3 regions of the Chryseobacterium joostei genome follow, and region 3 is predicted to be linked to each of the others. Evidence: riboswitches for the same ligand, from Rfam matches in the RefSeq annotation. Region 3 holds a riboswitch; each other region holds the start of a gene.
What was found. Region 3 has a riboswitch for cobalamin ahead of EG359_RS21095 (T9SS type A sorting domain-containing protein). Riboswitches for the same ligand answer to the same signal wherever they lie in the genome.
Positions count from the first base shown of each region.

Region 1 (6,993 bases), 2.0 Mb from region 3:
TTGAGAAGTTCATCCAGGAAAAGTTTTCCTTTTTCTGTAATTTGATAATATTTTCTGGGTGGTCCCCCGGTAGATTCTTCCCATCTGTAGGAGAGAAACTCTCCATTTTTAAGTCTTGTAAGAAGAGGGTAGAGGGTCCCTTCCACTACATCCAGTTTTCCTTTTTTCAGTTCATCTATAAGATCGGAAACATACATTTCGCGATTATTGATGAGACTTAGAATACAGAATTCCAGAATCCCTTTTCGCATTTGCGCTTTGGTATTTTCAGTATTCATCTTTGATAAGTTTTGTTAATTAGTTATATATTTTAGAAAAATACCCCTAGCTAGTTGGGCCTATTCTAATTTTACATTACAAAGATATGTAAATAAAATGGTATTATGCAATACAAAGTAGTGAAATTTTTAAAATAAATAGTTTAACTAATTGATAATCAGCATTATAATTTTATTGCAGATTTTAAGGAATTCTTATTAAAGGCAAAATAATTGATTTTAACCTTAAAAATTGAGTGCTTTAGATAGAGAAATGTAATGAGATAATATTTGTTTTACTTTAAATAGGATTGAAACATCAAGGATTTTATGACAGCCGGTATTTTGCAATCCTGATCAAATTGATTGATACCCAATGGCAACATTGCTTATAATGAGACTTCATAGCCCCGATAGTAGCGGTTACCCCGCAGCATATTGGGGTTTTGGAGTGGTGCGAGGAGTATGAGCGGATAGCGGGAACAGCTTCTAAAAACCAGAGATCTGATTTCATATTTTGAGATATAAAGGCGTATGAATTTTGAGATGGGTAGTAGGATTCGTATTTTTGTTATGGAGATTTTTACAGAAACAGTTGAATTCACATTTACTATTACCATGAATATTTTAAATTACTACAAAGGTTTATCTGCCTTTATTTTATTAGGGCCTGTGTGTTTTGGACAATATCAATTTGAGGTTAAAGATGCGTCGAAAAACTACGATGCTGTGATCCATATTGAAAACTGTTATAATGACGGATGTATGGGTAAGGGAACTGTAGAATTGTTTGATAACAAAAATGCCAAGGTACAAACTTTTACGTCTGATAATCTGGTGCTAAGTTTCGAAAATGATCAAAAACCGATGCCGGGAAAAATGATTCAACTAAAAAAGGAACAAAGTCCTGTGGTTTTTGATGACTTTAATTTTGACGGAACGGAGGACATAGCAATAAGAAATGGAAATCTTGGTAACTATAGCAGTGCTTCTTATGATGTATATGTGTTTAACAGTACAAGGATGGCCTTTGTAAAAAGTAAAGAGCTTACAGACATTGCATCAAGCTATTTTGATCTTTTTGAAACGGATCCTGTTCGTAAACGTTTGATTTGCTATGGAAAGTCGGGATGTTGTAATTTTTTTACCACAGAATATAGGGTGATTCCGAATAAAGGACTGGATAAGGTACTTGAAAAGGAAGAGGATAAGAGTGATGAAAAGTATGTAAAGGTGATTACACAAGAAAAAATAAATAATAAATGGATTACCAAAACCAAGGTATATCCAGCCGAAGAATATCATAAATAAAAAGTAAGATGAAGATACAGAAAGAGATCGATTTTATCCTGGCAGTGGATGCCCTGAAAAATGTACAAAGAAGAAATTATAATGCAGATGACTCCCGAAGAGAGAATACGGCAGAGCATTCATGGCAAATTATTATTCTGGCACAAATCCTTTATCCATATGCGAAAAACCGTACAGATATTGATTTGCTGAGGGTAATAAGAATGCTTTCTATTCATGATCTTGTAGAGATTGAAGCTGGTGATACTTTTTTGTTTGATGAGAAAGCAATGGTTGGAAAATTTGAAAGAGAAAAAGTCTCTGCCCAAAAGATCTTTGGAATTCTGGATGAGCCTTTGCGTACAGAGTTCTTTAATTTATGGCTGGAATTTGAAGAGGAAAAGACTCCTGATGCTATTTTTGCTTGTGCCATCGATAGAATTATGCCTTTTATCCTGAATTCTCATACTTCAGGAAAAAGCTGGACAGAAGCCGGAGTTACGGAAAAGCAAATTAGAAATATGCTTGAAAATGCCATTACCAGAGCATCGGACGAGATGGGTGAAGCATTTGAACTCTTATTAAACAGAAGCCTGGAAACTGAAAAAGTAGTGAAATCATAAAATAACTCAATATCCGGTCTTATTTCTATGAAAGAAAGAGATTGGTTATTCCTGTTTTGGAAAATTTTCGGGCGGCCATTGGCCGCCCGAAAATTATTATAGTATTTGAATTGGCTTTTTGAATTCGTCAATTGCTACAAAGGTAAAATCACCTACAATTGCTTTTTCTCTTTCGTAGGAGTACATTTGTTCTGTAAAGATCTCCACACTCACTTTCATACTTGTTTTTCCAACATGTGAAACTCTTCCAATCAGTTCAACAATAGTTCCGGCAGGAATAGGTTTTTTAAAATCAATCTTATCGCTGCTTACCGTTACCACTCTTTTTCTTGCAAATCGGGTAGCAGTAATAAAGGCTACTTCATCCATCAGCTGCATGGCAGTACCTCCGAAAAGAGTATCATAATGATTGGTTGTGTTGGGGAAAACCGCTTTAAAGATTCTGGTTTCGGCTGCTTCAATTCTTTCTTCTGTAGTCATATTTCATTATTAATTAAGGCGAAATGAAATAATATTAAAACAACAGAATAATGACAGGAATCTTAGAAATCCCTGAAACAATCCATCAGATCAATAAAACTTCAGATCGCGAAAGTTTCTTGTTTAAGAAAAGGCAGGTCTCCTGACTTGTAACATCTTTTATCTCCTTCCCATGCCTCGCACAGTGGATCTTTTGATAAAGATTTCAGTTACTTACAGTTGCGCGACAGTCCGTGATTTTCACACGGTTCCCTTTTAATCTGCGGTTAGGCAGAACCAGTTTCTGTGATGAATAAGCGTTAAACTTTTTCGGTACAAAAATAATGAATTTATTCCGGATTATGATAAATAATCTGGCTGATCACTCTTCCTTTCTTGATCGTCCAAAGGGTGGTATATCTGTTTTCTCCCGAACCATTGATCATATAAAGGAAAATATTGTCGTTGTCCAGAGAAGTAACCCCTATGTTGTTAAAATCCATGGTAGGCTGGAACATGTTTTTGATAGCTTCCCTTACAAAAACAGACCCTCTTCCGGGTTGTTGTACTCTGATAGACTTAATTTCCGTCATTCCTTCGGGAAGATCGTTTCCTATTCCCCAAGGTTTTACTTTATCAATCGTAAGAAGCTTTCCTTCCGCATCCTTTTCCTTTTTACGGTAGCCGGCATTGGATGGGTAAATATCAATGACCACTTTGCTTCTTTGAGAAGTCAGAACTTTGGGATCAGAATTATCTGTGAAAATTAATGATTTTCCGTTTTTAGATTTTGAAGGAGTATAGGCTGGAAGCTGATCAATATAAGCGATACGTTCCTTATTGACCATTCCTTCCTTGTCAAGAGTTTCATAACGTACAAAAGGCTTATCATCATCCTGTTTTTCAGGATATTTGATCCATATCCACTCAGTTTCTCCCGGAGCAGGCTTTACATAAACAAATACATCACCTTTACGCATACGGATTTTGTCGACAATTTTTCTGTAATTGTCCTTGTGTACACGTACATTGGCATATCCTTCCTCTGCTTTTACAACACCAAAGGGAACTTTATTCTGACCCTTAACGAGTGCTAAAGAAAAAATACTGAAAGCGGATAAGTAGAATGCTTTGTTTATGAAAATCATGGTGACTTTTTTTGATGCTCCAAATATATAAATTAAATGCTTTTCAGAATTCTGAATTTTAAAATTATATTTGAACTTCCTATTAAATAATCATGAAGAATATATTTAAATTCATAGCCCTACTTTTTCCTGTGATATTCTCAGCACAGTTCAATTTCTTTTCATATACCTACGCAGATTGTCTGGAAGAATCTTTTCAGGAGCAGTTGGGTATCAATTTATCAATTTCAAAAGAGGGAAGCTATAAAAAGGCAAAGGATTTGTTGAAATCTGATTATTACCAAAAGCATACAAAGGAATCTTTTTTTATTCAAACATTACTGGATTATAACACTCTGGGTAAGGAGAAAGCATACCGCAAAATTTCAGAATCTAAACTTTCAGGAGAAGACCAGGATTTTTTAAAAGTATGGTTGGCATTATATACTCAAAACCCGGCAGATTATGAAATTTTATATTCTGGCTTCAGGAAAAAGTATCCTTATAATATGGAAGCTATGAAACTTTATTTCCGAAGTAAGATGATAGATGCGAATAGATTGTCAGGTGTTTCATATACAGAAAAACAGAAAGCTTTGGTAAGTATTGATAGCCTTATGAGTACGAAACTTAGCTCCGATGCCCAGTTATACTTTTCCTTATTAAAATTAGATTTCAAGGATTTTGACAGAGCAAGTATTAAAAATTCGCAGATAAAGTTTTCTGAATTTAGAAAGCTTTGGAATAGTTCACGAGATAAAATGAATTACATTGGGGTAGGCAGAATCATTGGTCACTGTGAGGCAGACTGCGACTCCGTTTCGGTATGGATTTCTGAAAAAAGAGAAGAAGACAGACCATTCACCAGTACTGAAAAAGTGTATGTACTTCTCAATAGACAAATGAAAAAGGATACAGAAAAGCTTTCTGTTTTTGAGCTTCAAAAAAAGATTTCCGAAATTTATGAAAAGGAAAATAATGAAGAACAAAAAGATCACTTAAGAGGTTTGGTTACTGCTTTTTCTATGGATAAGGTTCCGGATTTAGGGTTTTTAATGGAGGGAGCAGTTAGAAAAATCAATTTTAGCCCTGAATTTTTGAAGAAATTTACTCTTCAGTGCAAGAGTCGGGAAGCTTGTTTCGAAAAACTTAAAGTACTGATTAAACAAACAGATTATTCTGTCTTGGGGAATTCGGAGGAAGTGCAAAGTCAGGTTCTATCAGAAGTTCAGAAAGAACTTGGCAAATATCCGTTGGAAATTGTGAAACAGGGATATGGGTTGCTGGTATATACCAATACAATGAATAAGTTATTGCTGCTTTTTATGGAAGATGGATTGGGAAAATATAAGGAAAATACACCTACAGAAATCTATTCTTCAACATCTTCCTTATTGGAATATATTGCAGAAAATCCTTTGTATTACGAAGAAGTAAACTATGGATCAGAAAACGGTTACAAGGAAATAAATTCAAAAGAAAAACTTAGAGAGTTTAATACTAAAATGGAAAAAATAATTTCAGATTTTCCTGGAGCTTTAGGGATAAGACTCAAGTATATTTTTCTGAAAAATCAATTCAGTGAGCTTGTTCCCCAAAATGAAAGGCAGAATTTCTACTTTGATTATTTAAAAAATATAGTGGACTTCTTTTGCCTGAATCAGAGATTAGATTTTGTAGATTTTGAAAATTTATTTTTCAGTTCATTCATGGAAAAGAGGGAAGACCTTTTGATGCCTTTTAAAGAATTTTATACAAAATTAGATATTTCTACTCAAAAGAAAATCAATGACTATCTTAATTTGAAAATAAAAGAATTTCCGAGATCTGAAAACCTGAAGAGAATTTCAGAAAAGCTGGGCAAGGAATAATAAATGATAAAAAATAGAAAGAGAGTACTGAAAAGCACTCTCTTTTATAATTTGAATAATCTTCAAACAGATTAAATTCTCTCTAATTCGTCAGAATTAATCGTCGTCTTGAAAGTTCCGTAATTAACGATCACTTTGTTTCTGGAAATTTTCTCAATTGTTCCAACACTGGTACTTCCGGTGATGCGAACACGCTGGCCAATTTTCATCCAAACTGCACGATCGGTTTTGCGTTTTTCTTCCAGCTTTTCATTGGTTTCAGTGATTTTCTCAATGACTTCTTCTTTTTTAAGCTGTTGAGTAATCTTTCTCTTCACTACCTGAAGTCGCTTGGTTTCATCTTTATCAGCTCCAATTTTCCTGAACTTTTCCTGTTCTAAAATTTTCACGAAATCCTTTACCACATCCTTTCGTGATTTTCCTTTTACATAACTGTCGATAAAAGCTTCAATCTTATTTCCAAACTGTAGTTTACGGTGTTCTTCTTCATAAAGCTTCTGGAAATTGAAGAGTTTCTGCTGAAGCTGATCATTCAGTTTTTGGAGATTATCACGTTTATCTTCTACAGATTCTTTTCTTTCGGCAAGATCTGTTTTCAGTTTTTCAACTTCATATTTTTCCTGCTGTAGCTTTACGATGGTTTTATCAAGATTAACAATATCGTGCTCTACCTTTTTCTTTGCAGAATGAATGATAAACCTCGGGATTTTATTCTTTTCCGCCACTTCAAAGGTGAATGAACTTCCTGCCTGGCCAACTTCCAGTTTGTACATGGGTTCCAGAGTTTCCTCATTGAAAAGCATAGCCGCATTCTGGGCATTTGGAAGTTGTTCTATGACTAATTTGATGTTGGTATAATGCGTTGTAATAATCGCAAAACTTTTCTTATCATAGAAAAACTCCATAAAGCTTTCTGCTAAGGCACCTCCCAATTCAGGATCAGATCCGGTTCCGAACTCATCAATCAGTAAAAGAGTATTAGCATCAGCCTCACGAATGATTCCTGACATTTTCTTTAACCTCGAAGAATACGTCGATAGATGGTTTTCAATAGATTGATTATCACCAATGTCGGTCATTACTTTTTCAAAGAAAAACATTTCAGACTTCGGATGTACGGGGACCAAAATACCACTCTGAATCATCAACTGCAGTAATCCAACTGTTTTCAGCGTAATAGATTTTCCTCCGGCATTAGGCCCGGAAATACAGATGATCCTGTTGTGTTCCGTTAAAGCCAGTGTCTGTGGATGAATCGTCTTGTTCTCAACCTTATTTCTTAACCATAATAATGGATGGAAAGCATCTTTCAGCTTCAATGTTTTATGGCGGTTGATCTTCGGAAGAATTCCGTTTACCAAATCTG
Region 1 is NZ_CP033926.1:1,779,391-1,786,383, reverse strand. It holds gene EG359_RS08115 (PadR family transcriptional regulator) at 1-278, opposite strand, end outside; gene EG359_RS08110 (XAC2610-related protein) at 831-1,568, shown strand; gene EG359_RS08105 (HD domain-containing protein) at 1,577-2,170, shown strand; gene EG359_RS08100 (acyl-CoA thioesterase) at 2,267-2,650, opposite strand; cobalamin riboswitch at 2,766-2,946, opposite strand; gene EG359_RS08095 (hypothetical protein) at 2,980-3,777, opposite strand; gene EG359_RS08090 (hypothetical protein) at 3,870-5,627, shown strand; gene EG359_RS08085 (endonuclease MutS2) at 5,699-6,993, opposite strand, start outside.
Region 1: another riboswitch for cobalamin. It lies ahead of EG359_RS08100 (acyl-CoA thioesterase); the one in region 3 lies ahead of EG359_RS21095 (T9SS type A sorting domain-containing protein).

Region 2 (6,993 bases), 2.2 Mb from region 3:
GATTTTTGACATCAAGAAACGCGAGAAAAATAAATCCATGATTATTTTGGTAGAATCTGAAAAAAGGCTTCAGGATTTGGTAGATGTTCCTGAAATGGCTTGGGAAATCATTGACCTAAGTGAAAAACCAGTGACTATCGTTTATGAAAATCCAAAAGGATTACCTAAGGAATTACTTGCTGAAGATGGAAGTATAGGGATCAGATTGGTAAAGAATGATTTTTGTAAAAAATTAATTACAAAGCTGAACAAGCCATTGGTTTCTACATCTGCCAATTTCAGTGGTGAAAAAAGTCCCTTGAAGTTTTCTGACATCTCACCAGAAATGATAAGTCTGGTAGATTATGCTGTGGAAGAAGACAGGGATAAGGTTTCAAAATATTCAGGTTCTTCAGTCATCAAAATATGGAGTGATAATAGGATAAAGGTTCTCAGAGAGTAAAAATTCTGAGTTACCTTATTTATTTTTTAGAGTCTTGTCAGTTCATATCGGCAGGATTTCTTTTTTTTAATTCTATCTTTGCAAAACTCAACTCATAAAATACATGCTATGAATCATCAGGAATTCGCTAAAATGTGGGTAGAAGCCTGGAACTCTCGTGATTTGGAGGATATTCTCTCCCATTATTCTGAAGATATTGAGATCACAACTCCCATGATTGCCATGGCTACCGGAGGAAAGGAAAGTTCTTTAAAGGGAAAAGAGGCAGTTCGTGAATACTGGAAAAAAGCATTGAAAAAATTTCCGGATCTTCACTTTGACCTGATTCATTCAACGGCGGGAGTAGATTCTGTAGCATTATTTTATAAGTCTATTATGGATAAACATGCTGTAGAAGTGATGTTTTTTAATGAAGAGGGAAAAATTAGTAAAATGTACGCTCATTATGATTAGTGAACGGCATGGTAGAAATTGACGCTATTATAAACGATGAAAATTAATCTTAATCAAAATAAGAATTTAAAACTTTTTAAAATAATTTCTGAAGCTGCAGAAAGGAATAACCAGTCTGTATATATTGTTGGTGGATATGTTCGCGATCTTCTGATGAAGAGAAAGGCTTCTACTGACATCGACTTTGTGACTGAGCAAAGCGGTATTGAGCTAGCTCAGAATGTAGCTAAGGATATTGATCCTAAATTAAAGGTTTCTGTATTCAAAACCTATGGAACAGCCATGATTAAGTACAAGGATCTTGAACTTGAATTTGTGGGTGCCAGAAAGGAAAGCTACACAGAAAACAGCCGTAAGCCTGAAGTGGAGGGCGGAACTTTGGAAGATGACCAAAAAAGAAGAGATTTCACCATCAATGCGATGGCAATTTCTTTAAATAAAGATAATTTCGGGGAACTTATTGATCCTTTCAACGGGATTGAAGATCTGGAAAAAGAAATTCTAAGAACTCCATTAGAGCCTGCTCAAACCTATTCTGATGATCCATTGAGAATGATGAGAGCAGTACGTTTTGCTTCAACCCTAGGCTTTACCATTGAAGAAAATTCTTTAAATGCCATTAAGCAGGAAGCTGAAAGAATCAGTATTGTTTCCATGGAGAGAATCATGGTGGAGTTTAACAAGATTATGTTATCTGAAAAACCTTCTGTAGGATTAAAATTGATGGAACAAACCGGGCTTTTAAAGCTTATTATTCCTGAATTAATAGAGCTTAAAGGTGTAGAGGAAGTAGAAGGACAAACCCATAAGGATAACTTTTACCACACCCTTGAGGTAGTGGATAATATTTCTGTGAATACCGATAACCTTTGGCTGCGCTGGTCTGCATTACTTCATGACATTGGAAAAGCTCCTACGAAAAAGTTTGTGGAAGGAACAGGCTGGACTTTCCACGGACATGAATTTTTAGGCTCAAAAATGGTAAAGACTCTTTTCCAGAGGCTGAAGCTGCCATTGGGAAGTGACATGAAGTATGTTCAGAAAATGGTAAAACTTTCTTCCAGACCTATTGCCTTGATTACAGATGATGCTTCAGATTCTGCATTAAGAAGGCTTTTATTTGATGCCGGAGAAAACCTTGAGGAACTTTTTACGCTTTGCAAGGCGGATATCACCACTAAAAACTCCAAAAAACAGGAGAAATTCAAGAAAAACTTTGAATATGTGGCTGTTAAGATCAAGGAAGTAGAGGAAAAGGATCAGGTAAGAAACTTCCAGCCTCCTATCACCGGAGAGGAGATTATGCAAATGTTTGACCTTAAGCCGGGACGTGAAATCGGTATTTTAAAGGAAAAAGTGAAAGAAGCAATCCTTGAGGGGGAAATTCCGAATGAAAAGGAAGAAGCAACCAGGTTTGTTATTGCAGAAGCAGAAAAACTGGGATTAAAAATATAATTGAATTTTACAAAGTATAAAATACGGCTGGATGTTTCACATCCAGCCGTATTTCGTTTACTTCAATGAGGTATATAACAAAGCCGGACGGGCCCTAAGAGCCCGTCCGGAAAAAAACACAAATGATGAAAAAATAAAAAATTATTTTGCGTACGCCTAAGCGTTATTCTTAATTTTTATAGAACCCGTTTGTTCCAACTCCTGCCGTAAAGTTTTTCAATAGAGAACCATTGTTCGCGTTGTAAACATTTACTTTACCATCTTCTGAGAAGTTTGCGTCTGCGGCAAAGATTCTACCATCAATAACGTCAAAACCATAAACATTCCCTACGGCTGTAACAATAGGTGTAGTAGGAACAGCTGTAGAATTAACAGCCATACCATAAACTTTATTGGTATCAGTGATAAAATAGAACTTATCACTATCTGCTCTCAATTTCTGAACTTTAGGAATTCCTGTAAGAGTAGTTGTTGTAAAAGTTCCTGCAGAAGAATTGATCTTGTAAATGTATGAGTCTGTATTATCAGAAACCAATACATAAGCGCTTCCTTTGTAAGAAATAAGATCTTTAATAATCCCTACGCTAGGTAGTGTAATCGTCTTGCTTATAGTATTTGTAGACGGGCTTACAACACTGATTGTATACCCTGTTGCAAACGAATCAAAAGGAGGAGCAGTATTATAACCAATACCATCAGTCTGTACAATAATATTTCCTTCTGCTTCAACTACCTTTTCAGCATAACGTGGGAAACTAACACTATTTACATAGGTGTTATCTGCAATATTATAGGCATTAAGCTTTCTTACATCCGCAAAGTTATTGTTCGTTACAAAATATTTATTTCCAGAGAATGCTATATATCTTGGATTATCAAGATTAGCTATTACCGTAGCTTGTTTTCTGAATGTATAACGGTTTACAATATCAATTTTGTTAGGAACATTCGCTACCAAATAAGCACGATCTCCAAGGAAGCCTATACTTTGAAGTACCTTACCAAAAGATTCCTTATTGTTATTCTCAGAATAGATGTTAGTAAATATATTTCCAAGGCTGTTGCTCAAGAAAGTAACATCAGAGGTAGGCTTTGTAAATCCACCTTCGTTGGAAACAAGGATTCCGTTTTCATAGGTAGTTGACTGAGTAGTCTCAGTGTCATTATCGCTGCTACATGAAACATTGAAAAGTAACATGGAAGCAAATGCAAGAGGTAAAATTCTTTTGATATTCATATATATTTAATTTTATTTTTAAAAATTGATATTTAAACTTACACTATAATTTCTTTTAGGCAATGGATAAGCGAACATAGTATAATAGACTTGATTGAAAACATTATTAACCTTGAACCCTATGGTATACTCCTTATGGAACGTAAGACCAAGCCCGGCATTCATTACAAAATAATTTTCCAAAGCCTCACTTCTCTTTTCGTTGGAATCTGTATAGGTAAGCCCGTTAAAAAGCCCCTGAACATATACTTTTATAAACTCATACTGGTAATCAATATTTCCAGTGAACTTATGAAATGGCACATACATCAATTGCTTTTTCTTTTCAAGATCCTGAGAATTTGTATAGGTATATCCAAGGCTTCCTTTTAATAGATGCTTACCAAACCTTTTCATATACTCCATTTGAGCCTCTACCCCATATGATCTTACATGATCTGTGTTTACAGGACTATAATATCCCGAGAAAGTTGGAAGCCATCTTATCATATCGCGGATATCCAGATAAAAAGGAGCGACTGACATCTGAAGATCTCCTACCTTAAACTGGTTTCTCAGTTCAAACTGATAGGATGTCTCTGGCTTTAAATCCATATTACCTCCCGGCTGCCAATATAAATCATTGAAAGATGGAGCCCTGAAGTTTCTTGAAACACTCAGCCCGAGAGTATACCAATCTACGGCATTCCATTTTCCGGAAAAAGAAAACAGTACAGGAGAGCTAATTTTTCCAACGAAATCTTTTCGTATTCCGGCTTCAAGACGTAGATCTGTTGCAGGAAAATATCTTAATAATCCAGAAACTGATCCCATATTTCGACTTACATGATCTATTCCGGAACCATATCCTTCTCCTTTATTAAGCTGATACTCTCCAATAACATTGAAGTTCCATTTAGAGTTAAAGAAATAATTGAAATCATTCTTCAGGATATAATTCTTCCCAGTTCCACCACTAGTCTGAGGACCATCAGCTTTAGCAAAATACTGGAAATTTTCCTCCGTATAGGCTGCCTTGAAAGAGTTATTGAATTGTGTTTTATTCCAATCCCATGAAATCAGACTTCTTACATTTTGAGTTCTGTATTTCGTTTCAGTTTCGTTATCAAAAAGAACCGGATAATGCTGTTGTCCGTTAAAGAACTCCGAAATCCATGAAACCTGATGGTGTGGAGCAATTTTATAGGCTGCAGCAATATTGAAATTTGTATTGTAGTATTGTCCGTTTCTATTGATGTAGCTTTTAGCCTCTTTTACTTCATAATCATTCTCACTTACAGAATAGTTCCCCGAAGCCTTAAAGCTGAATTTTTCATTGCTATAAGCTCCTTTAAGCAAGTTGTTATAGGTATTAAAAGATGCTACTTCTGAAAATAGTGTACCATGAAACCCTTTATTAAAGTCGAGATTATTATTCAGGTGAATACTTCCGCCGATAGCTCCGGAGCCATAGGTAACACTTCCTCCACCGGCTTTTATTCCGATCTGGTCATACCCGAACAAAGAAATATTATTGATATCTCCCTGTCCTAAAAAATTAGAGTTAATATTAATTCCATTCCATACAAAAGCCGTCTGTTGGGCGGTGGTTCCTCGGAAAGATGGTGAAGAAACTGCTCCACGTCCGTTTTCCTTAATGTAAACAGCAGACTGGAATCTCAGCAGTTCAGAAAGATTGCTGGAATTTTTTTGGGCATCTTCAGTACTAATAGTTTTTACAGGATGAAAAAGCTTTACCTTATTCATCTGACTATCGAAAATATAAATCGTATCAACCACTTTCTCCTGTCCGAAAAGAAAGCAGCCGTAAGACGACAAAAACAGTACTAAAGATCTTTTTATACCCATATTATTCCACTTTTCCTCCGAAAGCAATATGTTTTTTTGATTATTATTCTGGCAGGTCTCCTGACTTTCGCTTTCTGTGCCTTCCCGTTTGTACAGTGGCTGTTTACAGAAACTTTTGTTGCGATTTACAGTTGCGGGGACAGTCTGGGCGTCTCACCCAATTCCCTTTTCATTCCAATATGCTGGAAACCAAAATTTTTGCAAAGATAGCTTTTTAAATGTATTGACCAAAAATCAGACTTATAGGCCAACCTTTGCATTTTGTGATCATCTGTACCTATTTTTAGCAAAAATAAATACATATAGATTTACTGTAAAAATTCAGATAACTGTAAGCCTGAAACATTACATATATAAAATAAAAACAGCTGCCTCCCATACGAAAGCAGCTGATTATATATAACAATATGTTTACTTATTTACCGATTACTTCCGTAATTGGGTTTCCTACATTTCCACTTGGGAATTGAATTTTTAGTAATGAAGAAACTGTAGGCGCAATATCCGTCATATGATAAGCCTTATTGCTTTCACCCTGCTTAACTCCCCATCCCATAAAGATTAATGGAATATGTGAATCATAAGAATTCCATACACTGTGTGTAGTTCCTGTTTTGGAGTATGGTGGAAGCATAGAGTCATGAGAAATCAATTGGATATCACCACTTCTCTGTCTGTTGATTCCGTTGATAATTCTTTGCTTAATGGGCTCCGGAATACTAGATTCCTGAACTTTATCTACAGAAACAGCATATAAAACAGTAAGATCTTTTTCCAATTCCTTTACCGTAAAGTTTCTTACATCATCCAACTCAAGTTTGCTGTCTGCCAATACTTTTCTGTCAAAATAAATCTGATAGTTATCAATTGCATTAATCAATTTATCTGCGCCAAATTTAGCTTTCAACTTTTCGTTAATATTCTTCTCAGCTCCTTCTCCGAAGAAACCTGTAGGTATTTTATGTTCTTTCAGGAATCCTACCGAATGAGCACCACCGTGGTCAGCAGAAAGGAAAACGGTGTACTCACCTTTTCCAACCTTTGAATCCAGGTAGTTGAAGAATTCTGCTAAATCCTGATCTAGTCTGATATAAACATCCTCCACTTCAATGGAATTCGGTCCGAACTTATGCCCGGCATAATCAGTAGAAGCCAAGTTGATTGCTAAAAAGTCAGTAATAGCATCACCTCCTAGTTTTTCACCCTCTACAGAAGCTTCCGCCAACTTCAAAGTCAGCGTATTTCCGAAAGGTGTGTAACGAATGTTATCTTTTTTTGTCTGATAATCTTTTGCTAAATCATTGTAAGGGAAAGTAGGTGTCTTTGCACTTCCCAATAACCCTTCCCAGGAAGAATTGTCAGGCGAACTTTCTGTATACTGATTGATTGGAAGTAAAGTATTCCAGCCATTTGCTACTAATTTTTCCGGTAAATTCTGAGAGTTGAATGATTTCACCCACTGAGGAAGATCATTCATATACCATGTGCTTGTAATAAAATTTCCGGTACTGTCATCAAACCAGAACGCTCCGTTCGGAGTATGTCCCGCAGGAAGAAT
Region 2 is NZ_CP033926.1:1,914,300-1,921,292, forward strand. It holds gene EG359_RS08680 (L-threonylcarbamoyladenylate synthase) at 1-442, shown strand, start outside; gene EG359_RS08685 (nuclear transport factor 2 family protein) at 551-895, shown strand; gene EG359_RS08690 (CCA tRNA nucleotidyltransferase) at 932-2,350, shown strand; gene EG359_RS08695 (hypothetical protein) at 2,520-3,587, opposite strand; gene EG359_RS08700 (TonB-dependent receptor plug domain-containing protein) at 3,606-5,435, opposite strand; cobalamin riboswitch at 5,469-5,644, opposite strand; gene pafA (alkaline phosphatase PafA) at 5,851-6,993, opposite strand, start outside.
Region 2: another riboswitch for cobalamin. It lies ahead of EG359_RS08700 (TonB-dependent receptor plug domain-containing protein); the one in region 3 lies ahead of EG359_RS21095 (T9SS type A sorting domain-containing protein).

Region 3 (6,993 bases):
TTCGTGATATTGTAAAATCGGTTTCCTTTGTACAGAACGCACTGAAAAGAGAGGTGTATCTTAAGGAGGTTTCCAATAAGTTTGGTCTTTCTGAGCAGAGTCTTTTTAATGAGCTGGATGTTCAGAAACAAATTACTCAGAATCAGACGCATCATGTTCAGCAGCAGCAAAAAGAAAAAGCGGCAGCTCCAAAAATGGAGATTGTTCCGTTGGATAAGGAAAAAGAAGATCCCTTTCTGTTTGATGTCTTGTTTATGGAGAATAAACTGGTAGATCATATGCTGATGTTTGGGGATATTGTATTGAAGAGGAAGAATGAACAAAATGAAGAGTATCAGATTACCGTTATTGAGGAAATTTTGCATCATTTTGAAGAGGAGCAATATACATTTTTAGTTAAAGAAAACGAGATCATTATTAACCAGGTAAGAGAGGGAATTCAGAAAGATGAACTTAGAAGTGGGAACTTTTTTGTATCTTTTATGGATGAAGAGATTACCACCAAGGTGGTGGATGCCTTACTGCCTTTGGATGAACTTGAAAACTGGGCTTCCAGAAACATCTATCCGCCCAATTACGGAGATAAGGTGGCAGATCAGATCAAAGGGGATGTTTTATTGCATAAATACAGGTATATTGATTATTTAATCACAGAAACAGCCAAGGAACTTGATGAATACAGCAGTACGGATGAAACCAAGTATTATGAGCTGATTAAAAAGATTACCTTACTGAAACAGGCTTCCATACGATTAAGCAATATCATCGAATACTCACCGATTAAGGGTATTTATGGGAATAGAAAAAGATAGTTTAAAGACATCAATTTTCAGGATTCTGTGACAAAAAGTCCTATAAAATTTTAGGAATAAATATTGTAATTTAAACTTCGAGAATATTAAAATAATACATAATAGAAATATGGACATTAAAAAAGATTTCAGAGACTTCTCTGTAAAGCATTTAGGAAACAACGGTTTGGTTACCGATCAGTATATGGGTATGTATGGCCCAACGAATCTTACACCGTACATCATGGAGGAAAGAAGATTAAACGTTGCTCAGATGGACGTTTTCTCCCGTTTGATGATGGACAGAATTATCTTCCTGGGAACAGGTATTGATGATCAGGTAGCGAACATCGTTACAGCACAGCTTTTATTCTTGGAAAGTGCTGATCCGTCAAAAGACATTCAGATCTACATCAACTCTCCTGGTGGTAGCGTTTATGCAGGTTTAGGAATTTATGACACTATGCAGATCATTAAGCCTGACGTAGCAACAATCTGTACAGGTATGGCTGCTTCAATGGGAGCTGTATTATTGGTTGCAGGTGAAAAAGGAAAACGTTCTGCTTTAAAGCACTCAAGAGTAATGATTCACCAGCCTTCAGGAGGTGCACAAGGGGTTGCTTCTGATATGGAGATCAACTTGAGAGAGATGCTGAAATTAAAGCAGGAGCTTTATGAGATCATTGGTCACCATTCAGGACAAACTTATGAGTGGGTTGAAAAATCTTCTGATAGAGATTACTGGATGACTTCTGAAGAAGCAAAAGGCTACGGAATGGTAGATGAGGTTCTTCAAAGATCTACTGAGAAAAAATAATTGATTTTAAAAATCATAAAAAAACGTACCTGAAGAGGTACGTTTTTTTGTTATGATAAACCTTGTGTATACAAAGTTCAGAATATTTCTTATTTCTTAACCATCCTATGTATCGTAGAACTGTTCGATGTCTTAATCTCCACCCAATATACGCCTGCATTTAAAGATTTCACATTGATTGTTGCTGCTTGGGAAGTCATTACCTTTTGTCCCGGCGCAGAATAAATATTCACTTCCTTAATGTTTTCTGATGTTTCAATATGAATAAAATCACTTGTCGGATTAGGATAAACACCGAATTTATTTTTCTGTACAGAAGCAACTCCTAATGTTGCATTATTAGCTTCTGTAGGAGTAAATGGTCTCCTTTCTCCAAAACCTAATCCTAGCCAGCTATTATTACTCAATTGTATTTGACTAAGATCTGCTTTTTTCTGCCAGCTCGAAAGATCTTTTCCTGTATATAATTTCCAGTTTTGTGTTCCTGAAGTGTTTCCTGCAAAGGTATTTAATGATAGATTGGAGATTTGATTATTACCTGAAGTGAAATTAAAATAGGAAGCCTGAGACTTAATAAGCTGTAGTGCCTGTTCTGCGGTTATACTTCCGTTATATTTAATTCCAAAAACAAAAGAATTTGCACTGCCATTGGCATTATCGGTTCCAAAGTCTATCACAACAAGGCTTTTGTTATTTCCTGTTCCAATCCAGTTGATGATTTGGGATGAGGTAAACCATTGGGAGCTGTAGGCAGGGACAGGAGTGGATGGCGGAATGTCAACTTGGCCATTATCAGTACCATAGGTAATCCCAAACCAAAGTCCGTCTGTTAAATGAACATAACCGGCCCCATTATTTTCATTAGACATATTTTCTGCACTTGGCCCGAACCAGGGAATCCAGGAATCATCGGTACCCGGAGCATGATGGTTATAGGAGAAGCTGAACAGATATCCTGAAAAAATATCAGCCTGCATTTTAGGCTCTGCTGATATAATGGCATTGATCATGTCTTCTGCCATTAGATTATCGGCGTCAAAACGATACCCCCACGCATAGGATTTTGGAGTGTTATTGTCATTGAAATCGGCAATGAAATAAGCCTTTTTAGAACCCGTTCCTACCCAAAACTTAATGTCGTTTTCTGTGAATTGAGCAAAGAAAAACTGCATACAAAGCAGCAAGAAAAAAAGATAGATTTTTCTCATAATATAATTAAATTAAAGTTTTATTCCCGAAACTTATTACAGAAAAAAGAATCAGATCCTTAGTTCTGTAATTAAAAATGTATTCAAGGCAGGTCTCCTGGCTTACATCCTTATAGCTAACCTTCCCGGATTTTTTGATCCAGTGGTATAATATTGCTATAGGTGAAACGGCTTACAGTTGCGGGTACAGCTCAAGAATTGAATAATATTCTCACTTGATTCCCTATTAATGAACAGTGTTCAACCTTAAATCGCTGCAAATATATCATATAAATTTTTGAAGACGTTTTGTGAATTATGTACGAAATTGTGCTTTTTTTGATGGTTATATATGCTTTGTTGCTTTAGATTTCATGAGTTGATACTTAATTTTAGTTTGTCTTTTGATTTTCGGATCAAACGGTGGGTTTTTATTGTTTATATTGAATTCATTCTTGGGTTTCATTGTTAAAACATAATTATTATTGCATTCAAGATCAGTTTACAATCAATCTATACTTTCGCGCCATAAAAGTTAATATGAAAAAACTACTATTATCTGCTTTGGCAATGACGGCATTATTATCATGTAATAAAGATGATGACAATGTGAATAATCAGGATGTCAATTATTCTAAACTTCCTCAGGAGTTTCCTTTTTCTAAAATGGCAACTATCAATGGGGTAGATGTGATAAATGGTGGCTTTGGCTCAGGTGCTGCGGCTCATCCCAGCAGAAAAGGTGAATTTTACGTGATTACGGATCGTGGCCCGAATACAGATTATCTGAATGGTAAGAAGTTTTTGACACCTAATTTTACCCCAACCATTATGCATTTTAAAATTAATGCTGAAGGAAATGTAGAAGTAATCAAATATATTAAGCTTAAAAATCCATCAGGACAACCTATTACCGGACTTCCAAACCCGGTAGGAATGGGAAGTACAGGTGAAGTGGCTTATGATGCTACAGGAACTGTTCTGGGTACGGATAATTATGGTCTGGATAGTGAAAGTATCGTTGCTGCACCAGATGGCACATTCTGGGTATCTGATGAGTATGGTCCACACATCGTTCATTACAGTGCAGAAGGAGTAGAAATGGAGAGAATAAGTCCAATTGGGGTGAATACAGGAACAAGAAAATTACCTGCAGTTTTGGCGAAAAGAAGAGCCAATAGAGGGATGGAGGGTCTTTGTATGACTCCGGACGGAAGAACATTAGTAGGAACCATACAGTCTATGATGCTGGTACCTACGAAAGCACTGGCAACAAATACCACTTTAACAAGAATCGTGACTTTTGATATTGCTACAGGACAAACCAAGCAATATTTGTACAAGCAGGATGGTGGTGCGTCTGATTCAGTATGTGATATCACGGCTTTAGGCAATAATGAATTTCTTGTCATTGAAAGAGACGGAAACTTCGGAACGCAGGGGGGAGTTAAAAAAGTATACAGAATCAATCTAAGCAATGCATCGGATGTAAACGGGAATGATATCGCTGCTGTAGACGGAATGAAAGTAAATGGTAAGGCCTTGGAGCAATGTAGCTGGGATGAACTTACCAATGCGGGAATTAAACCTGTTACTAAAAAACTGGCCGTAGATTTAGTAGCAAAACTAGGATATGAACATGATAAATTTGAGGGGATTGTTTATTTAGGAAACAATAAACTGGCTGTTTTCAATGATGATGACTTTGGAGTGGTGGATGACGGAAGCGGAAACCCGAAAGCAAAAATCCTTCCTAAAACAGGAAAGGTAGATAAAGGAACTATGTATGTAGTCGATATTCAATAATTAGATTTTTTTAAAAGAAAACGGCGAATTTATTCCGCCGTTTTTTATTTTAGATCAATAAAAGTGAGCTATAGCTCCCAAATATTAGTCTTCTATTATTAATTGAAACCCTCAATAATCTTAGAGAAATCCTCTAATTTCAAAGCTGCACCTCCAATCAGACCTCCGTCAATATCCGGCTGAGAGAAGATTTCCTTAGCATTATCCGGCTTCACAGAACCTCCGTAAAGAATAGAAACTTCATCCGCTACTTCCTGACCGTATTTAGCTGCAATGATGCTTCTGATATGTGCATGAATTTCCTGAGCCTGCTCAGGTGTTGCTGTTTCTCCTGTTCCGATAGCCCAAACCGGTTCGTAAGCAATAACTACTTTTTTGATTTCATCAGCAGAAAGAGTGAAAAGAGCTACTTCAGTTTGGTTTTTAACCACTTCAAGGTGTTGTCCTGCCTTTCTTTGTTCAAGCGTTTCTCCGTTACAATAGATTGGAGTAAGGCCTTTATCTAAAGCTAATTTTACTTTTCTGTTGCAGTGAGAATCTGTTTCACCGTGGTATTGTCTTCTTTCAGAGTGACCGATCAAAGATCCGTTTGCTTCAATAGATTCTAACATATCTGCAGAAATCTCACCAGTGTAAGCTCCGCTTTCATGCTCGCTCATATCCTGAGAGAATACCCCGATTTCATCCTTTTCAAAGATGTCTTTTGCCATCATTAAATATAAAGCCGGTGGAGCGATCCAAACCTCACAGTTGGTTGCATTGTTGTTTTTATAGCTTAGTAACTGAATCATCAATTGTTGTGCATCAATTACATTTTTGTTCATTTTCCAGTTTCCTGCAACTATTTTTCTTCTCATAGTTATAAATATTGATGTTATAAATTTTATTTTAGTGTAAAAATCTGAAATATTATCTTATAAAAAAAATAAAGCAAAAAGATATGGTTCATTTTGCTCTATTTTTATCATTAACTTGTTGGATACCTTTTTCAAAAAAAATATTTTTTATTTTTTTAATAGTTTAGTAATTATTACTTTACCATTTATAAATTTAGTTTTCAAAAAGTAAATTCCTTTTGGTAATTCAGAGATATTGGTATTGTTTTTTTCTATTGTTTTTACCAATTTGCCATCTAAAGTATACATCTGCATTTCGCTAATTTTTTCCTGGGTTTTATAAACAAGTACATCATTTGCCGGATTTTCGAATGTTATGAATGGGGTAGAGTTGACTTCGTTGGTTGATAGCGTAGGGTTAGCTAGTAAATATTTAACAATCCTATAGTCCCCCGATACAATAATATTGTTATCGTTTATTACCATATCATGCATGAAATCCCCATAAACAGGACCTTCTGAATAACTTCCGAAAGCTGAATCAGCTGTACCGTTTTGTAAATGTTTAGAAATAAGCATAGGACTAAAGGCACTATTATTTTCTTCTAAAGCCCAAAGAACATAATAAAAACCATTTTTTTCTTTAATATTTATTATTCTACCTGTATATGGTGTATTTGTGAAAGGATATGAGGGAGGGAGCGGAAATGTAGGACGAATAAAATTAAGTGTATCATCAAATGTTCCATCTGGATTCACTCTGTAAATAGTATTATCTTTTGCGTATATAATCTTATTATTCTCGTCTACTAATAAATCTTCGTACGAGGTGTTAGCGTAATAATTAGAGGGAAGTTGAACTTTACCATTATTTCCAAAACCGGTAAAAGGTTGCCCGTTGGGTGTATATTTTTCGATACTATTAAAACAAATATTGATAATGTTTGATTGCTTATCTACTAATACAGTATTGTATTCTTCATTTAATGCAGTAGTTTGTGAAGTTATTAAGCCATTACTCCCAAAGGAAGTATCTGTACTTCCATCGGCGTTCAGTCTGTAAATAATTTTATTGTAAACGTTGGGTGCAACATTTTGACTACCATACACGAGTATTTTGTTGTTTTGAATAACAAAACCTGAGTGATGACAAGAATCAAAAGCGAAGATCGTTGTAATCGTACCGTTTGTCCCAAATGTAGGGTCTGGTTGCCCATTGGGAAGTAATCTTTTGATAATATATTCGTGAGAGTTGTCATTTTTGCTTATTGTCAATAGTTTTCCGTTGAGTTCTTGTACGTAATCAAAAATAGTGAAAGAAGTTACAGAAGCCAGCTCGCCGTTATTGCCAAAAGAGGTGTCTAAAGTTCCATTACTCGATAATTTTCGAGTAGAAGTTACATCTATTCCACCCGGAAATGTATAACCAGGAAAAGAACTGTAGTATAAGCTTCCATCAGGATGTTGCAGAATTTGCCCGCCCATATTCTGGTAAATACCACCAGTAGGAACATTAATCGGAGTAACGGTATATTCTCCATTGACACCAAAGGAAG
Region 3 is NZ_CP033926.1:4,608,567-4,615,559, forward strand. It holds gene dnaG (DNA primase) at 1-812, shown strand, start outside; gene clpP (ATP-dependent Clp endopeptidase proteolytic subunit ClpP) at 922-1,608, shown strand; gene EG359_RS21095 (T9SS type A sorting domain-containing protein) at 1,698-2,816, opposite strand; cobalamin riboswitch at 2,887-3,080, opposite strand; gene EG359_RS21100 (esterase-like activity of phytase family protein) at 3,336-4,601, shown strand; gene tpiA (triose-phosphate isomerase) at 4,700-5,458, opposite strand; gene EG359_RS21110 (T9SS type A sorting domain-containing protein) at 5,606-6,993, opposite strand, start outside.